DNA from 2 places in the Bacillus sp. FG16 genome. Region 1 is predicted to be linked to the other one. Evidence: riboswitches for the same ligand, from Rfam matches in the RefSeq annotation. Region 1 holds a riboswitch; the other holds the start of a gene.
What was found. Region 1 has a riboswitch for cyclic di-GMP ahead of ACODS7_RS28125 (WxL domain-containing protein). Riboswitches for the same ligand answer to the same signal wherever they lie in the genome.
Positions count from the first base shown of each region.

Region 2: it holds a riboswitch for cyclic di-GMP, as region 1 does, so the genes downstream of both, ACODS7_RS17780 (methyl-accepting chemotaxis protein) here and ACODS7_RS28125 (WxL domain-containing protein) in region 1, are expected to answer to the same signal.

Region 1 is NZ_JBMDKC010000123.1:1,909-9,908, forward strand. It holds gene ACODS7_RS28095 (Nif3-like dinuclear metal center hexameric protein) at 1-183, shown strand, start outside; gene ACODS7_RS28100 (hypothetical protein) at 277-426, shown strand; gene ACODS7_RS28105 (WxLIP family cell surface protein) at 566-1,582, opposite strand; gene ACODS7_RS28110 (WxL domain-containing protein) at 1,692-2,417, opposite strand; gene ACODS7_RS28115 (WxL domain-containing protein) at 2,484-3,212, opposite strand; gene ACODS7_RS28120 (EF2685/EF0750 family sortase-dependent surface protein) at 3,249-3,566, opposite strand; gene ACODS7_RS28125 (WxL domain-containing protein) at 3,606-6,191, opposite strand; cyclic di-GMP riboswitch class I at 6,344-6,432, opposite strand; cyclic di-GMP riboswitch class I at 6,504-6,592, opposite strand; cyclic di-GMP riboswitch class I at 6,664-6,752, opposite strand; gene ACODS7_RS28130 (ATP-binding protein) at 6,999-8,000, opposite strand, start outside.
Region 2 is NZ_JBMDKC010000047.1:28,902-36,901, reverse strand. It holds gene ACODS7_RS17785 (non-ribosomal peptide synthetase) at 1-3,225, opposite strand, end outside; gene ACODS7_RS17780 (methyl-accepting chemotaxis protein) at 3,400-5,139, opposite strand; cyclic di-GMP riboswitch class I at 5,273-5,357, opposite strand; gene ACODS7_RS17775 (anaerobic C4-dicarboxylate transporter family protein) at 5,640-6,953, shown strand; gene thiE (thiamine phosphate synthase) at 7,069-7,728, opposite strand; gene thiM (hydroxyethylthiazole kinase) at 7,743-8,000, opposite strand, start outside.

The DNA of each region.
Region 1 (8,000 bases):
GATTACGGCCGACATAAATATTCTCTCATTATGGATTATGTAAAAGAAACGAATATGTCTCTAATTGGGGTGTCACACTCTGCCTCTGAATATTTAGTGAAAGAGACATTGATGTATGATTGGTTTAAAGAGAATTTTGATGTGGATGTTATTTTGCTTCCGCAGGAGAAATGGTGGCTCTAACACTATCATTTTTTAATTTATATACACAATACAATCGACCACAGAAAAATAGATAAATGAGAAAGCACATGTACCAACGTAAATGCTTTCGTTGTGCCAGAAAACGAACCTACTGTTAGCACCGAATTTACTGGTGCTAATAGTATTACAGCTGGAAACCTATTTTTGAGAGAGTATACAACCCCTCTTTATATTCATGCTGCAAGTGCTTTATATTCTGTTTTTCTCATTACTGATATATAGCAATTCATTCCATAAAAAAAGACCCGAGATTCGGGTCAACAAATAGAAATATAAATGAACTACAACAAATAACAGACAAAGCCATTATATATTTTTCATAGTAAAACATCCATTATTTTCTTTTTACACTATCAATATATTATTTTTCTTTATCGTCTTCTTTTTTAGAGCGTCTACCTAAGAAGAACACAAGAACTAATAATATAATTACCAGTAGTACTCCGCTGATAATGTAATATAGCGTGTAGTCTTTTTTCGCTTCTACCGCTGTATCATTTAACTTATCGGCTGTCTTTCCTTCAATTGTAAATTTCTTCGTCCATTCCCACTTTTGATCGCCATCAGTAGCTTTCACTTCTACTCGGTACGTTCCTGGATCAAACGCTTTGTTTTCCCAGCTAATAGCGTAATCAAAGTTTGAGTTTGGCGCCATTCTTAAATTTTCTTTTTTCGCTTCAAATAAAACATCTGTACCTTTTTCTTTATATACCTTTGCATCAACCCTTAAATTTTTTAACATTGCTGGCTTTACGTTTTGTAAATTTGCAGTAACAACGTTACGCCCGTTAACTTGTGTTGGCTTTACTTCGTTTAATTTCATGTCTGGTTTTACTTCAGCATCTGTCTCTTTTAAAACAACACCAATTGCGTATGCATATTTATTTTCAATTTGCACACCTTCATCTTTTTTCTTTGCATTCTCATCTTCTTTTTCTTTAAAGTATAAACCACCTAAAATAACACCATCAAACGACTCACTTGGCATTTCCAAGTTTATATCAACTGTCACTATGCTGTTAGCCGGTACTTTCGTTTCTTTTGGCATTTTAGCAATTTTAGAAAACGGATATTTCAAAGTAGAATCCGTTTTTGGTTCTACTGTACTATAATCTGTAATACCATTACTATTCGTAATTGCTGCATTAGCAAACGATTCTACCACAACTTCTTTATTCGTATCATTTTTCATTTGGACTTGAATTGTTTGCTTTTGTCCAGGTTGCATTTTCAAATCAAAATACGTTTGATTTTTATCAATTTGATTTTCTGGTATAACTGCTGTCACAGCGAATTTCATTTCAGCTGCATATACTGAAAAAGCGTTTACCATGAAGAATGTAATTAATAGTAAGCTAGTAAATAGTTTTTTTACCATCTCTTATGTAATCCCCTTCATATCCATTTTATAGACAAGAAAGAGACAAGGTTAAAGCCATTCCCTTATCTCTTCTCATTTTCCTCTTTTATCTTAAAATTCCTCTTACTTACATAGGAGCGTCTGTTAGTTCCCAAGTTAGTGAAGTTGTGTATTGTGTTTGTTCTTTTTTCGTTTTACCTGGTACAGATAACTCTACGCTTTGTTTCGCTTCTGTTGCATCTTTACCAAACGTATTTACCCATGTACCCATACCTTGGTTTTCTTTTGCATCGATTAAATCAGATGCTGCACCACTTGGATTTAATGTGATAGATTGTTCTGCTGTTGGTGCGTCGCTACCTGCATTTGATTTCAAAGCTGAATTTTTTAATGTCAATGCCGCGCCATCCAACGCTTTATCATCTGCAGTTTTGAATTGACCATTTTGTTTTACTGTTAAATGCCATCCAGCATTTGTACCACGATTATCTGTTACTTGAACGTAGTTCGGCACGTCAATTACAGAACCGTCTACTTTTTTCTTTACTTTATCTAATTCTGCAAAGTAGATTTCGTTATTCCCTGATGCTTTTTGTGTTTTAAAGTTGAAGTTAGATACATAATCAATACTTAGTGGACCATCTGTACCTTTTTTATCTGGATCAACTGGATCTACAGTTTCATCTGGATTCTCTGGATTAACAACATCAATTTTATCTGTATTTTTCTCGAATTTAATAAATGCTTTTGAGTCTAATTTCCCGCCATCTTTCTCAGCTGCAAATGCAGACGTCCCTACTGATACTGATGATAATGTTACCGCTCCAATTAATGCTATTTTTGCTAGTTTCATAGTTTTATACCCCTTTATGATTATTTTTAAAATTCAGTCATTCTTAATTTTAAATCTTATATAAGCTTAGTTTGGTGTATCTTCTAAAGTCCAAGTTAACTCAGCTGAATATTTCGCATCTTTTTCTTTCGCTGTCGTACCTGGTACGAATAAGCTCACACTCTGTTTACCTTGTTCTGTTCCTTTACCGAATGCAGTCGTCCAATCACCCATACCTTTATTCTTTGCGGCAGTAGTAATTTCCACCGCATCTCCACCTGGAGCTAGCGTTACTTTATTTTTAAATGTTGTAGGTGCATATTGTGCATCAGTTACAGAATTTACAGCTGGGTTACTTAAGCTTAAAGCTGCATTTGTTAACTCACTATTACCACTTTTAAATTGTGCATTTTGCTTTACTTTCAATTTCCATCCTGCATTTGTACCACGGTTATCTGTTACAGATACGAAGTTAGGTACTTCAACTGTTTTGCTCTCTTGTTTCACTTTATCCAATTTTGCAAAGTACGTTTGATCATTACCAGAGATAACTTGCTCGCCGAAGTGTAAGTTAGAAACGTAGTTAATACTTAATGGACCTTTTGTTCCTATTTCATGTTCACCAGGGTTCTCTGGTGTAACTTTTTCATTTGGATTTTCTGGATTGTTTGGATCTGTTGTGCTTGTATCTTCAATAAACGTTACATCTGTTTTTGATTTCATATTTGCTTTCTCTTCCGCAAATGCTGAAGTTCCTACTGCTGCAACTGATGTTAATAATACTGCACCGATTAATGCTAATTTTGCTAGTTTCATATGTACCTTCCCCTTTTCTCTGTTTTCATCTATTTTTTATTTTGAATACACTTGCTTTCCCCTAATTCTTTTGAATACATATAGAGATAAAACAATCGAAAACAATCCTATATATTGTTTGAAGTCCCGTGTCTGGCCTCCTGTTTTCGGTAAATATTTATCTCCATTTTTATTTTTATCAACTGTCTCTTTTTTTGTATTTATCTTTGCCGGATCAGTTGATGTATTTGGTGTATAGCTATTCGAAAATGTAATACCCGCTTTTGAATTCGTACTTGTAGCCGTTACTACATTTGCCATAAGAAACGGCACACATATAACTGTGGAAACGATAATACCAACTATTTTTTTCATTACTCTCTCCTTTCTAAAATTTATATATTTCATATATTTTTAGAGAGGAGCATCGGTTAATGTCCATTCTAGCTGTCCAGCATATTTAGTATTTGCTTTGACATTCGGCCCTGGTTTTACTTGTAAATGAATTCCTTCGTTTTCCTTCCAATTTAGTGAAACCTCCTCGTCGTTTTTAGAAGTATACGAGAATGCTTCTATACTAGAAGTACTTAAAGGTGTATCCTTTCCATTTCGTTTGTAAATCAATGCTCCTGTCAATGTGTCATTTTGCGCTGAAGTTAATGGTGTGATTTCCTTTACATATACACTCCATTTTTGCTTTTTAACACGATCATCAGTTACCTTTAAAGGATTTGAAATCGCCTTCGGTGCGTATGTCGTTGTTTTCGATGGCATTGTTAAATCTCCAAATGTAATTTCTTTTGGTACGTCTACTAACTTTAAAGTCCCATCAACGACAGTAACCGGCACTTGAATCTCCGCTTGTACACCTTGCTTCGTTTCAATTACAACCGTTACAGTATGATTCCCTATTGTTTTGGTATCTGGAATATTGATTAACTTCACTACTGATATTGGTTTATCTACATCCAAATGCGTATCTACAGATAAATCTGTCACAAATTTAGAAATATCCATTTTTGTTAAATCTGTTCCTTGCACTACTTTTTGTGGGACTGGTTTCCCAGTTGGAATACCTTTATAGCTTATTTTTGCGACTCCATCTCGATTACTATCTTGCCCATTCTTATCACCATCTAAATAATTTTTAGCTGACACCGGTATTTCAAGATAACCATTTTTGTAATATTTCATTACATCAGCACCTTTTACAGGAGAACCTGTAATTGTCATCTCGTAAATTTTCCCGTTGAATTCTTCTGTTTTTAGCGCATTTGCTTTCGCAACCGCAGTGACTTTATTGTTTTTCCTGCTAATATCAAAGAAGCTACTTACATCATCTCCACTCTCCACATCTTGAATGGAAACATTATTCACAGTAAAATCCTTATTCACTTCACTTTCTAATACAAAAGATTTCGCATAGTGAATGTCTTTCGATTGAGCAGGCATATTTTGATATACCTTATAAGAAAGTTGACGGGAATTATCTTCCACAATATCTCCTATTACACTTGGAGCTGGAATTTCAATTTGTGCAATCGCTAATTGATCGTATGATACATTAACACCTGAAGCATTTAACCTAACTTCTAGCGGTAATTCTGTTAAATTATCAAATGTAATTGTCATATCTGCTTCTGGAGTAGCTACTGGGCCTGCTGTTCCAGAAAACTCTATTTTATTATTCCCTTTGTCTTGATACCTAATTGAACTCGTATCATACACGTATAAATTCGTTAAATGACTACCATCATTACGTAACGTAACATTTTTATAACTGTTTATCCTTTTGAAATTCCACATTGCTGTTAATGGTACTTTTTTACTTGTTCCGTGTTCATAAAATTCAAAGGAAGCATTATAAGTTTGTCCTGACCTTCCGTTCCCATATAATTGTAAAAAGTTTTTTGCATCATCTTTAGTTATTGGTGTTTTAACATCTACAGATGAAGCTGTCATAGAGTGAATATTAATACGGACATCTATCCATTTCCCTTGATATTCACCAGCTTTTTTTACTAATACATACTGTTCTCTATTTGAATTTCTAAATGTATATTGACTTTGACCACTTCTATCATTGCTACTACCCTTTACCTCATATGTTACTTGTGGGCTCCAAACAAATCTAAAAGCATATTTACCCAAGATAGAAGGCCCTTCACCTGTTCTATTATTTATTACTTTTACATTTGGATATTTAAGAATACTTGTAACAGGACTAGCAGCTAGTAGAGATTGGCTCTTTAATGCCTTCTCAGGTTGAATAGCAGGTAATTCCTGATTACTTTCGTTTATCCTATTGCTCTCTTTTAATTCATTTTCCTTTGGTATGAGTTCTTCATTAACCTTTTCTTTCGCTAAAGTCTTCGTTTCTTTTGGAACTTCAGCGTTAGTAGCATTTATTTCTTGTTTTTTATTTTCTTCCGATACTTTCACTTTTTCACTGATTTCTTTTTTCATAACTTCCTCTGAAGCCTTTGGATTTTCATCAGAAATAGCTACATTTAAAGCCTCTTTTTTCTCTACAACATGTAGAGAAGGAGATTCAATTTTCTTTTCATTCCCTTCAAACTTCACTATCGGTTCAAATTTGTACTCTCCAGCTTTTTTCATTTGAATGACTACATATACGTCACCGATAAAATTACTTTGTTCATTCTTTTCAATTTTTACAATGTGATCTTCTGTTACTGAAATGTTTTGAATCGCTTTATTGTTTTCGTTCATTTTTTTTGTTTCTGCTTCATTGAACAGCTGTTCATTAGATAATTTCAGCTCGATATTAGCATCTTGTTTATTTGTATTTGTAATCTTTAATACTACATTTTCATCAACTTTTATTTCTTGTTTATCCATATGAACGATAAAACGTCCTTGCTCGTCGTTTGTAACCGCATAAACTTTCGTTGCAGAGTAATCTAGCACACCAACTTGCGTAAATAATATTCCTCCAGCGAGAAGTATACGCCCAAATTTACCTATTTGATTTTGCAATGTACTTCCCTCCCTCACTTCTTATGAACCGAATATTTTGAACATTAAATTTATTATTCAGCTAAATTTACAATCATAATGTGTATTCCTAGAAAATAAAAAGCCTGGTTGCCTTTTCGATTTTCATACATCACAACATGTGTGAAAATCCAAACTGCAACCAGACTATCATAGTAATTTTCATTACCTTAGACTCTTAGCTTTGCGACCTATCCTTTCGAATAGTGTGCCCATTTATTTTTTCTTTTTGAGACAATAAAAAATCCGGTTGCCTCTTCGATTTTCATACATACAACTATGTGTGAAAATCCAAACTGCAACCAGACTATCATAGTAATTTTCATTACCTTAGACTCTTAGCTTTGCGACCTATCCTTTCGAATAGTGTGCCCATTTATTTTTTCTTTTTGAGACAATAAAAAATCCGGTTGCCTCTTCGATTTTCATACATACAACTATGTGTGAAAATCCAAACTGCAACCAGACTATCATAGTAATTTTCATTACTTTAGACTCTTAGCTTTGCGACCTATCCTTTCGAATAGTGTGCCAAAAATAGGTATTTATTTATCGTGTTTTGAATATACCATTAAAACCCAAAAAAGAAAATAGTTTTTTTAGAAAAAAACAATTAATTTTTATAGTCTAAATTTTTCACTGAAAAATCCATAATAAAAACTTAAAAAAACATTTTGATCTTAGAAATACATCATACATTCTTTATCGATAAAATGAGATTTTTACTATCCACAAATAGCAAGATAAAATAGAAAAACATCACTTATTTGGAAGTGATGTTTTTTCTATTTAATGCAGTGGTAACATAACCTCAACCGTCGTTCCAACCCCAACTTCACTTTCAAAACTCATTTTACCGTTGTGGTCTTTAATAATTTTTTCTGTAACTACTAAACCTAGACCAGTTCCTGTTTCTTTCGTTGTATAAAAGGCTTCATTTAACTTTGGAATTTTATCTTTCGGAATGCCGCATCCCTCATCTTTCACTTGAATGATGATTCCATCTTTTACAGTAACTTTAATCGTAATTGTTCCGCCAACTGACATTGCTTCAATTGCATTTTTAATTAAATTAAAAAAGACCTGTTTTAATCGTTTTTCATCACATGTAATTGATGGTAAGTCTTTACTGTAAATACCTTGTATATAGACTCCTTGTTTTAAAGCAGGCTTTTCCATAACTCGAATAACATAAGAGATAATTTCTTGTATGTTATGAGTTTCTGATTCTAGTGATTTAGATTTCTCAAATCCACTAAGTTCTGTAGCAATTATATGAATCCGATCTACTTCTTGTTTCATAATATCACTATAAATTTTATCCTCTGGATGCTTGTCTGCTTGTTTATTCACAAGTTTTTTTAAGTTTGCTAAAGGTCTTCTAATCTTATAACCAATAACCGTTGCCATCTTTCCAACAGCTGCTAGTTTTTCTGTCTGTTTTATTTCTTTATCCATCATCTCAAGCGTACGAACGTAAGACTGAACCCTCAAAAATATAATCCAACATATGATAGTAAATACGCTATATAATGCCATTGGAATTAAAACGAGAGAAGATTGAATAATGATTCCTGTAAGAGCATACTTTCCGACAAGTATCGCTGGAACTAACCAGAAATATCTTTTATTCACAAAGATTGGTGCGAACAAAATAAAAAATCCTTCTACTATATTTCCACCGTCAAATTCTGCATCGCTACCATAATAAATCATAATGTTATGGATACAATCTAATACATTATAGCCAATTAGAATAATATACTTTACCGCAAAAACATTTTTCCATTT
Region 2 (8,000 bases), on a different contig from region 1:
TATTTGTGAATCTTGTACATACGTTACAATTGATTTACTAGCAAAATCAATTGGTGTGAAATCGATTCCCCATTTCACATTAGGAGCTTGTCCAATAAGTAGCATCGCTTTAATAAGACGATAGAATGCGTTTCCTTCGATATTTTGTTGGAATACACCTGTCTCTGAATGACACGCTAAGTTACCTGCACGATAAATATTTCCACGGACACCCTCTTGTATCGCTTTACGAACAAGGTTTTCTGCCTGTAATTTGCTATCAGAATACACATTCTCTAACTCTACATCGTAATTAAAATCACCTGTTTCCACATATGTGTCCCATTGCTCTATTGCTAATTCTATCGGAATACCAATTGTTGAAATAAAGTGGAATGATGCTCCTTCTTCCGCTAGGGCTAACATACGACTCGTTCCTTGCACATTCACATTTTCAAACTGGGCTACATCTCCAAAATGTCTTACATCTGCACCGCAATGAATCACCGTATCAACTTTGGAGTGAATAAATTTAAATTTATCCTCATCCATACCAAGATACTCTGCCCCAAGATCACCAGGTACTGCTGTTATGCGTTGCAACCATTCTTGACTTATATCTTTAAAGTAATTTGTTAATGTATTAACAATTCTTTGTTGTATATCTTGCGTCGGTCTTACTAAGCAATAAATATGTGCTGTTGTATCTTTTAATAATTCATACAATATATGTGAACCTAAATAACCTGTAGCTCCCGTTAAAAAGATATTTGAAACTTTGCTGTCTGTCACTTCATTTATACGGGAAATTGGATCTGGCTCATGTATAACTTTATATTCATGGAATACTTCTTCTTCCTCAACTTTTAATTCTCTTTGAATTTGTGCTAACCCATATATCGTTCGTTCCTGGAAGAAGTCTTGAATTGTTAAATACGGAAAGTCTTCTTTCAACAAAGTTAAAACTCGCAATACTTTCAATGAATGCCCACCGATTGTAAAGAAATCATCATGAACACCAATTTTTGAGATTCCTAATACATCAATCCAAGCTTTCGCTATTTTTTCTTCCGCTTCGGTAGATGGTGCAATATATTCTTGTAAACGAAGTGGTTCATAGTCTGCTTCTAGTTGTGCTAATCGCTTCAAATCAACCTTTTTATTCGGTGTAAGTGGCAGTTCATTAATATAAATTAATTTAGACGGTACCATATAATCTGGTAATCGTTCTCTTAAATCATGTATTAAAGTTTCCATAGCAACTTCATTACTAGTTGTATAGAAAGCAACTAAGTAATGACTACCTTCTTCACCTTTCTTCGTAAATACAGCTGCATCTTTTACCATTTCATATTTTGCAATTGTGTTTTGGATTTCACCCAATTCAATTCGATGTCCTCTAATTTTCACTTGATTGTCTTTACGATGTAAAAACTCAATATTTCCGTCTTCCAATATTTTAACAATATCACCTGTTTTATATATCTTACTATCATGTTTTTCATGATGTGGAATAAATACTTCCTCTGTTTTTTCCGGCTTATTAAAGTAACCTTTTGCTAAACCTACTGACTCTATATATAATTCTCCTGGAATACCAATTGGACAAACTTTCATATTGTCATTTAATATCCAAACTTTATAATTATCCGCTGGCTTCCCGATTGGGATACTAGCAAGTTGATCGTTTAACTCCGCTGGAATTGGATATGTCGTTGTTGTAATTGTACATTCTGTCGGGCCATACGCGTTATTTAACTGAACGTGAGTACCAATTCTCTCTCGCCATAGTTTTACTACTTCAGCAGTAAGCATTTCTCCACCAACTGCAATCCTCTTTAATGAATCGAGCTTATACTTACTTTCATCTGGAAGATATGTTGCTACTTGTTGTAGGAAAATTGTAGCTAAGCCTAAAATAGATGTTGCCTTTGCTTTATAAATTGCATTTGCAAAAGCTTCTACCGAAAGCCTTTGTTCATCCAATAACACATATATATTTCCACCGCAGAATAATGACGCGAATAACTCCCAAATAGATGCGTCAAAACTAAATGAAGGGAACTGCGCGAAAATATCTTCTTCACTTAATTCATAATGCCTTTGCATCCATGTACATAAATTCACTACTCCGCGGTGCGCAAGCATTGTTCCTTTCGGATTTCCCGTAGAACCGGATGTATAGATCATATATGCGATATCATCAAGATCAATTGCCACGTTCACATCTATTTCTGAAAATTGTTCAATATCGTAAAGAGATAATTCTCGAATATCCTCAAACGGTACTTTCGCTTCTTTCGTTAAAACTAATTTTGATTGGCTATCCTCGATAATATATTGCACTCGATTTGCTGGATAATCTGGGTCAATCGGAATATAAGCTGCACCTGTTTTTAAAACTGCTAATATACTGACTACCGTATCAATACTTCGCTTCATAAAGATACCGACATAATCACCTTGTTTCACCCCATGATGTAATAACATGTGAGCAATTTTATTACTTTTTTTATTTAGTTGTTCATATGTTAATGTTCCCTCCACCGAAGATAAAGCTATACGCTTTGAAAATTTCCTTACTGTTTCACAAAACATATCCGCAATACTTTTATTCGGGTATAGCACTTCTGTGTCATTTATTTCTTTATATATCACTAATTCTTCTTCTGTAATAATATTCATATCTACAACACATTGCGTCTCTTTTTTTATACCTTGCTGAATTACATACTGAATTTGCTTTATATAGCGAAGTGCTGTTTCTTCTTTCAATTGCTTTTCATTATAAGAAACTTCAAAACAACTATCCTTTAATTCAATAAAGTTTAATTGACTATTTCTATTTTCTTTTCCTACTGTAACTGCAGGTTTCCCCCATTTTTCTTCATCATATTGTAACAATATCTTCCGTTCTTCTTCCATACTTTCTAACTGCATGATTTGATCATTAATTTCTATCCTTAGCTCTTCATAAGAAAGTTCTTGTTCAATTGTAATACATAACGGATAACTACTCTGTCTCATGTAATAAGGTATCACTATACGTTTTTCATTACTAACATGATATAGCCATACAAAAGTAGCTGCGATTAAATCTAATTTATTTCGTTCAAACGCTTGTATATCCTTAATTTTCATTTGAGTATATTCATTTACTTGAATATCCTTTGGTATCATAAACGGTTCATAATTTTGTTGCGAAAATTGTTCATATCTCTCCACATATGAACGTTTTAAGAAAATACTCATACTGAATCCTCTCACTCTCCATAATATAAAAATGAAACTTTGATCATTGGAGGACATGTTCCACCAATGATTAAAATCACAACCGTATATCATTAGATATAAATATATAATTATTCATTTTAAAAAAAGATTAAGGTGTAGATTAAATCTACACCTTATATTATTCTATTAACTTTTAAATTCCCCAATTAACTCTTGCAGCTCCTGTGCAAGCCAGCTTAAAGAAGTAGCTAATTCTGCAATATCTTGTACTGACATTTCCTGTTCTTTCATACTCTCTTCAATATTACCACTACTATTCGCATACGTATTTGCAATATGTGATAGTTCATTTACAACTTGAACGATATTTTGGCTATTTTGCAAAATATCACCTGAATTGCTAGAAACCGCCTTAACTTGGTCCGTAACAGAATGTGCTGATTTTGAAATTTTCTCGAAGAACGCACCACTACTTTGAACAAGAGTAATTCCAGATTCTACTTCTTTTGAACCTTTTTGCATTGAAACTACAGCCTCTTCTGCTTCAGCTTGTGTTTCCCCAATTAATTTAGCTATATCTTTCGCTGACGTTTCAGTTTGCTCAGCTAATTTACGTACTTCATCAGCGACCACTGCAAATCCTCTTCCAGCAGCCCCAGCACGTGAAGCTTCAATAGAAGCATTTAACGCAAGTAAATTGGTTTGATTTGAAATACCTGTAATTACGGTTACGATATCACTAATTTCCTTCGATCTTGTTTCCAATGAATAAATAATCGAAGATAAATCTTTTACTGCATTTTGGATTAAATTCATTTGATTAATAATTTGTCCAATTACTTCATTACCTTCAATTGAATGTTGCTCCATACCTTCTGAGGCAACCGCAACCAGTTTCGCAGCCCCAGTTATCTCTTCCACCTTATTTTCCATTCCGTGCACAATTCCTAAGCATTGTTGTACTGAAGTTTCTTGAGACTGTGCTCCTACTCTTAAACCTTCCATGGAACCTGCAATTTCTTGAACTGCCATACTGTTTTCCTCAGTACTTGCCGATAATTCTTGTGATGAAGAAGAAACTTGCTCTGCAGTTTGTTTTACTTTATCTATAATTCCTTTAAATTTCTCAATCGTTGCATTGAAATAAGTATTAATAATACCAATGTCATCTGGTCTTTCTTTTAATTTAATACTTAAATCACCCTCACCAACTTTACGTAATCCCTCTCTTAGGTCTTTTAATGGGGCTAACGAATTACGAACAATAAAGAATTGAATAACAGTCGCAATAGCTAATGAAATACAAATGAATAGTAAACCTTGCATCATAAATTTCTTCTTTGTATCTGGAATAACAGAAGCATCTACATCTGCCGCAACAATTGCGACAATATTTTTTTCTCCATCCGTAATGGGCTCTAATATTGTCACCCATGAGCCTAGTTCATCTTCATATACTTCTGTCATTTGTGCCTTTTTCGTATCTATCACTTTATCGTATGCCTTCATCCAATGAGCTGGTTGTTCATAATAGTCACCCGGCTTTACAGGTACTGCATTTGTTAACTCTGTAGTCAAACCAACGATTTGTAATTCTCGTTTGTCATTGGGTTTTGCTCCCGTAATATACGTTTGTCCAACACTTTTTAAATCTTTTGTCACTTCATCTAATTGCTCTTTTAACTTTTCCTTCTTCTCCTTTTGGGCTGTAGGATCTTTCGCAAGATCTTTCACTAATTCTGCGTCTAATTGATTTATTACAGTATCTCCTGTTTCAATAGACTGTCTTTCAAATAAAGACATCATACTATTTTGAAACATGTTGAAACTTAACGCGCCCATACTTCCAACAAGCGTCAAAATAACTAGTACGGTTAATAAGACGTTCTTTTGAAGAAACGTTAACTTATGCCAATACTTTTTCATTAATATCCACCTTCCTTAATTAACATAACAAAAAAACAAAATATACGAATATTTTGTTTGAAAATGTTTCTCAATATATTCGAGAATAAAAAAAAGCCAATGTAAAAGCATTGGCCAAGACCAACCCTATCCGTCCGGTAACTGGCTAGCATAGCCTTTCGACCTTAGCTCCTGTAGTTTTGCGTCCTCATGTTTCCATCAGTTTGCCTTTCTCGCTGAACGAGTTGAACGATATGGGAGTTCTATGAGAATTAATTTATTCTCTTTCAAAGATTACAACATATAAATCAAAATGTCTACTTATTTAGAGATATAAATACAAATTTTTAACGCATTGCTTTTTCGAAATAATTTCAAAAAGTACGTGAATGTTACTTTTTTTGTGTTATATAATAAAAAATGTATAAATAACAAGGATTTCTTCGGGTATTTATTTAATTTTCATTCAAATTAAACTATTCGAATATATCTTAATTAATGAATTTCGGAGGTAGTTTATCATGTTTTGGCTACAATTTCTTACCTTGTTACTCTGTATTTTTATTGGTGCACGCCTAGGCGGAGTTGGTTTAGGAGTAATGGGTGGAGTTGGTATGGCAATACTCGTTTTTGTCTTCCACTTACAACCGACCGCGCCTCCTATTGATGTAATGCTCATGATTTTGGCAGTAATTACAGCTGCTGGTGCTTTGCAAGCTGCTGGTGGAATGGACTATCTTGTTCATCTAGCTGAAAAAGCATTGCGAAAAAATCCAAAGCGTATTACTTTTTTTGCTCCAATTGTTACTTATTTATTCACACTATGTGCAGGTACTGGTCACGTTGCCTATTCTGTACTTCCTGTTATTGCAGAAGTCTCTCGTGAATCAGGGATTAGACCGGAACGCCCAATGTCGATTGCCGTAATCGCTTCTCAGCAAGCAATTACAGCTAGTCCGATTTCAGCTGCCACAGTTGCTCTTTTAGCAATGTTCGCTGACTATAAAATTACCTTATTAGATATTTTAAAAGTAAGTATCCCTTCTACTTTCATTGCTTGTATGTTAGCAGCATTCGTTGCTAGTAAGATGGGAAAAGAATTAAATGAAGACCCTGAATACTTAAAACGATTAAACGAAGGAATGATTCCTAAACTTGAAGAGAAAAAAGAATTTGTAGGTGTAAAAGGCGCCAAATTATCAGTTATCCTTTTCCTAGTTGGAACCTTCCTTGTTGTACTTCTTGGTTCATTTGAAGCACTTCGTCCAGGATGGATAGTTGATGGGAAGTTAGCTCGTCTTTCCATGCCGAACACAATTGAGATGGTTATGTTAACTATCGCGGCTCTTATTATTATTTTCTGTAAACCAAATGTAGAAAGCATTGTGTCTGGTAACGTCTTTAAAGCAGGGGCAACAGCAGTTGTTGCTATTTTCGGTATCGCTTGGATGGGAGATACTTTCTTTAACGGAAACTTAAATATGATTCAAGGATCCATTCAGCATTTAGTAACAAGTGCACCTTGGCTATTTGCCATCGCGCTATTCATTCTATCTATTTTACTGTACAGCCAAGCAGCAACAGTACGTGCCTTAATGCCACTTGGACTATCCCTTGGTATTCCACCAGCACTACTGATTGCGATGTTCCCTGCAGTAAACGGATATTTCTTCATTCCAAACTATGGAACAATCGTTGCTGCCATTAACTTTGACCGTACTGGTACAACAGGTATCGGTAAATACGTATTAAATCATAGCTTTATGATTCCAGGTTTAATCGCAACATTTACTTCTATCGGCATTGGAATGCTTTTAATTTCTATTATGTTTTAAAGAAAAAGCACAAACCTTTATTTAAAAAGGTTTGTGCTTTTTTAATCAAACGTTTGTTTAAAATTTGGGGCAGTCCATTTCTCCATGTAGCACTTAAAATACTACACGTCCTTCCCTACAAACTTCTCTTTACTTCTTCAGCTAATTTTCTCGTACTTTCATACGCAGATTCAGCTAAACTAATTGCTGAAATAACTGAAACACCTTCCGCACCCGCCTCTATAACTGCCGCTGTATTTTCAATTGTAATCCCGCCAATACCAACGATTGGCACTGTAATTCCTTGTTCTCTAAAATAAGCTAATCCTTTCGTTCCTTGAACCGCTTTCGTATCTTTTTTCGTACTCGTTGGGAAAATAGGTCCAACGCCTAAATAATCTGCTCCATGTTCGATTGCAAAGCGTGCTTCTTCAATTGTATGAGCAGATACACCGATAATTTTATCTCCCATTTTTTCACGAACAGATGTAATTCCTTCATCATCTTGTCCTACATGAACACCATCTGCATCTAATTCAATGGCTAATTCTACATCATCATTTACAATGAAAGGAACACTATATTCCTTACAAAGAGTCTGCAATTCTTTTGCAAAACGCACTCTATCCTCTCCAATTAAAGAACCTTCCCCCTTTTCACGAAATTGAAAAAGTGTCACTCCACCATCTAACGCTTCTTTCAATACAGTTAAAGGATCCTTCGTGCAGTTATTGCTTCCCATAATAAAATACACTTGTAATAGGTTAGACATTTTCTTTGTTTCAATGCGCATCATGTGTTTCATCCCCCTTACTCTAACTCCTCAATCTTCCCATACTTCTCCATATCAGCTGAAGTTGTATTCGCTAATTGATTTAAAAATTCAATTTGGAAACTACCTGGCCCTTTTTCTACTGTTTTAGCAGCTGCCAGTTCTGCAGCTACACCATAAAACGTTAATGCGGCTACTGCTGCTTTTACATAATCTTTTTCAACTGCTACAAATGCTCCTATTACCGAAGTTAGTAAACACCCTGTTCCCGTAACTTTTGTTAAAATAGGATGACC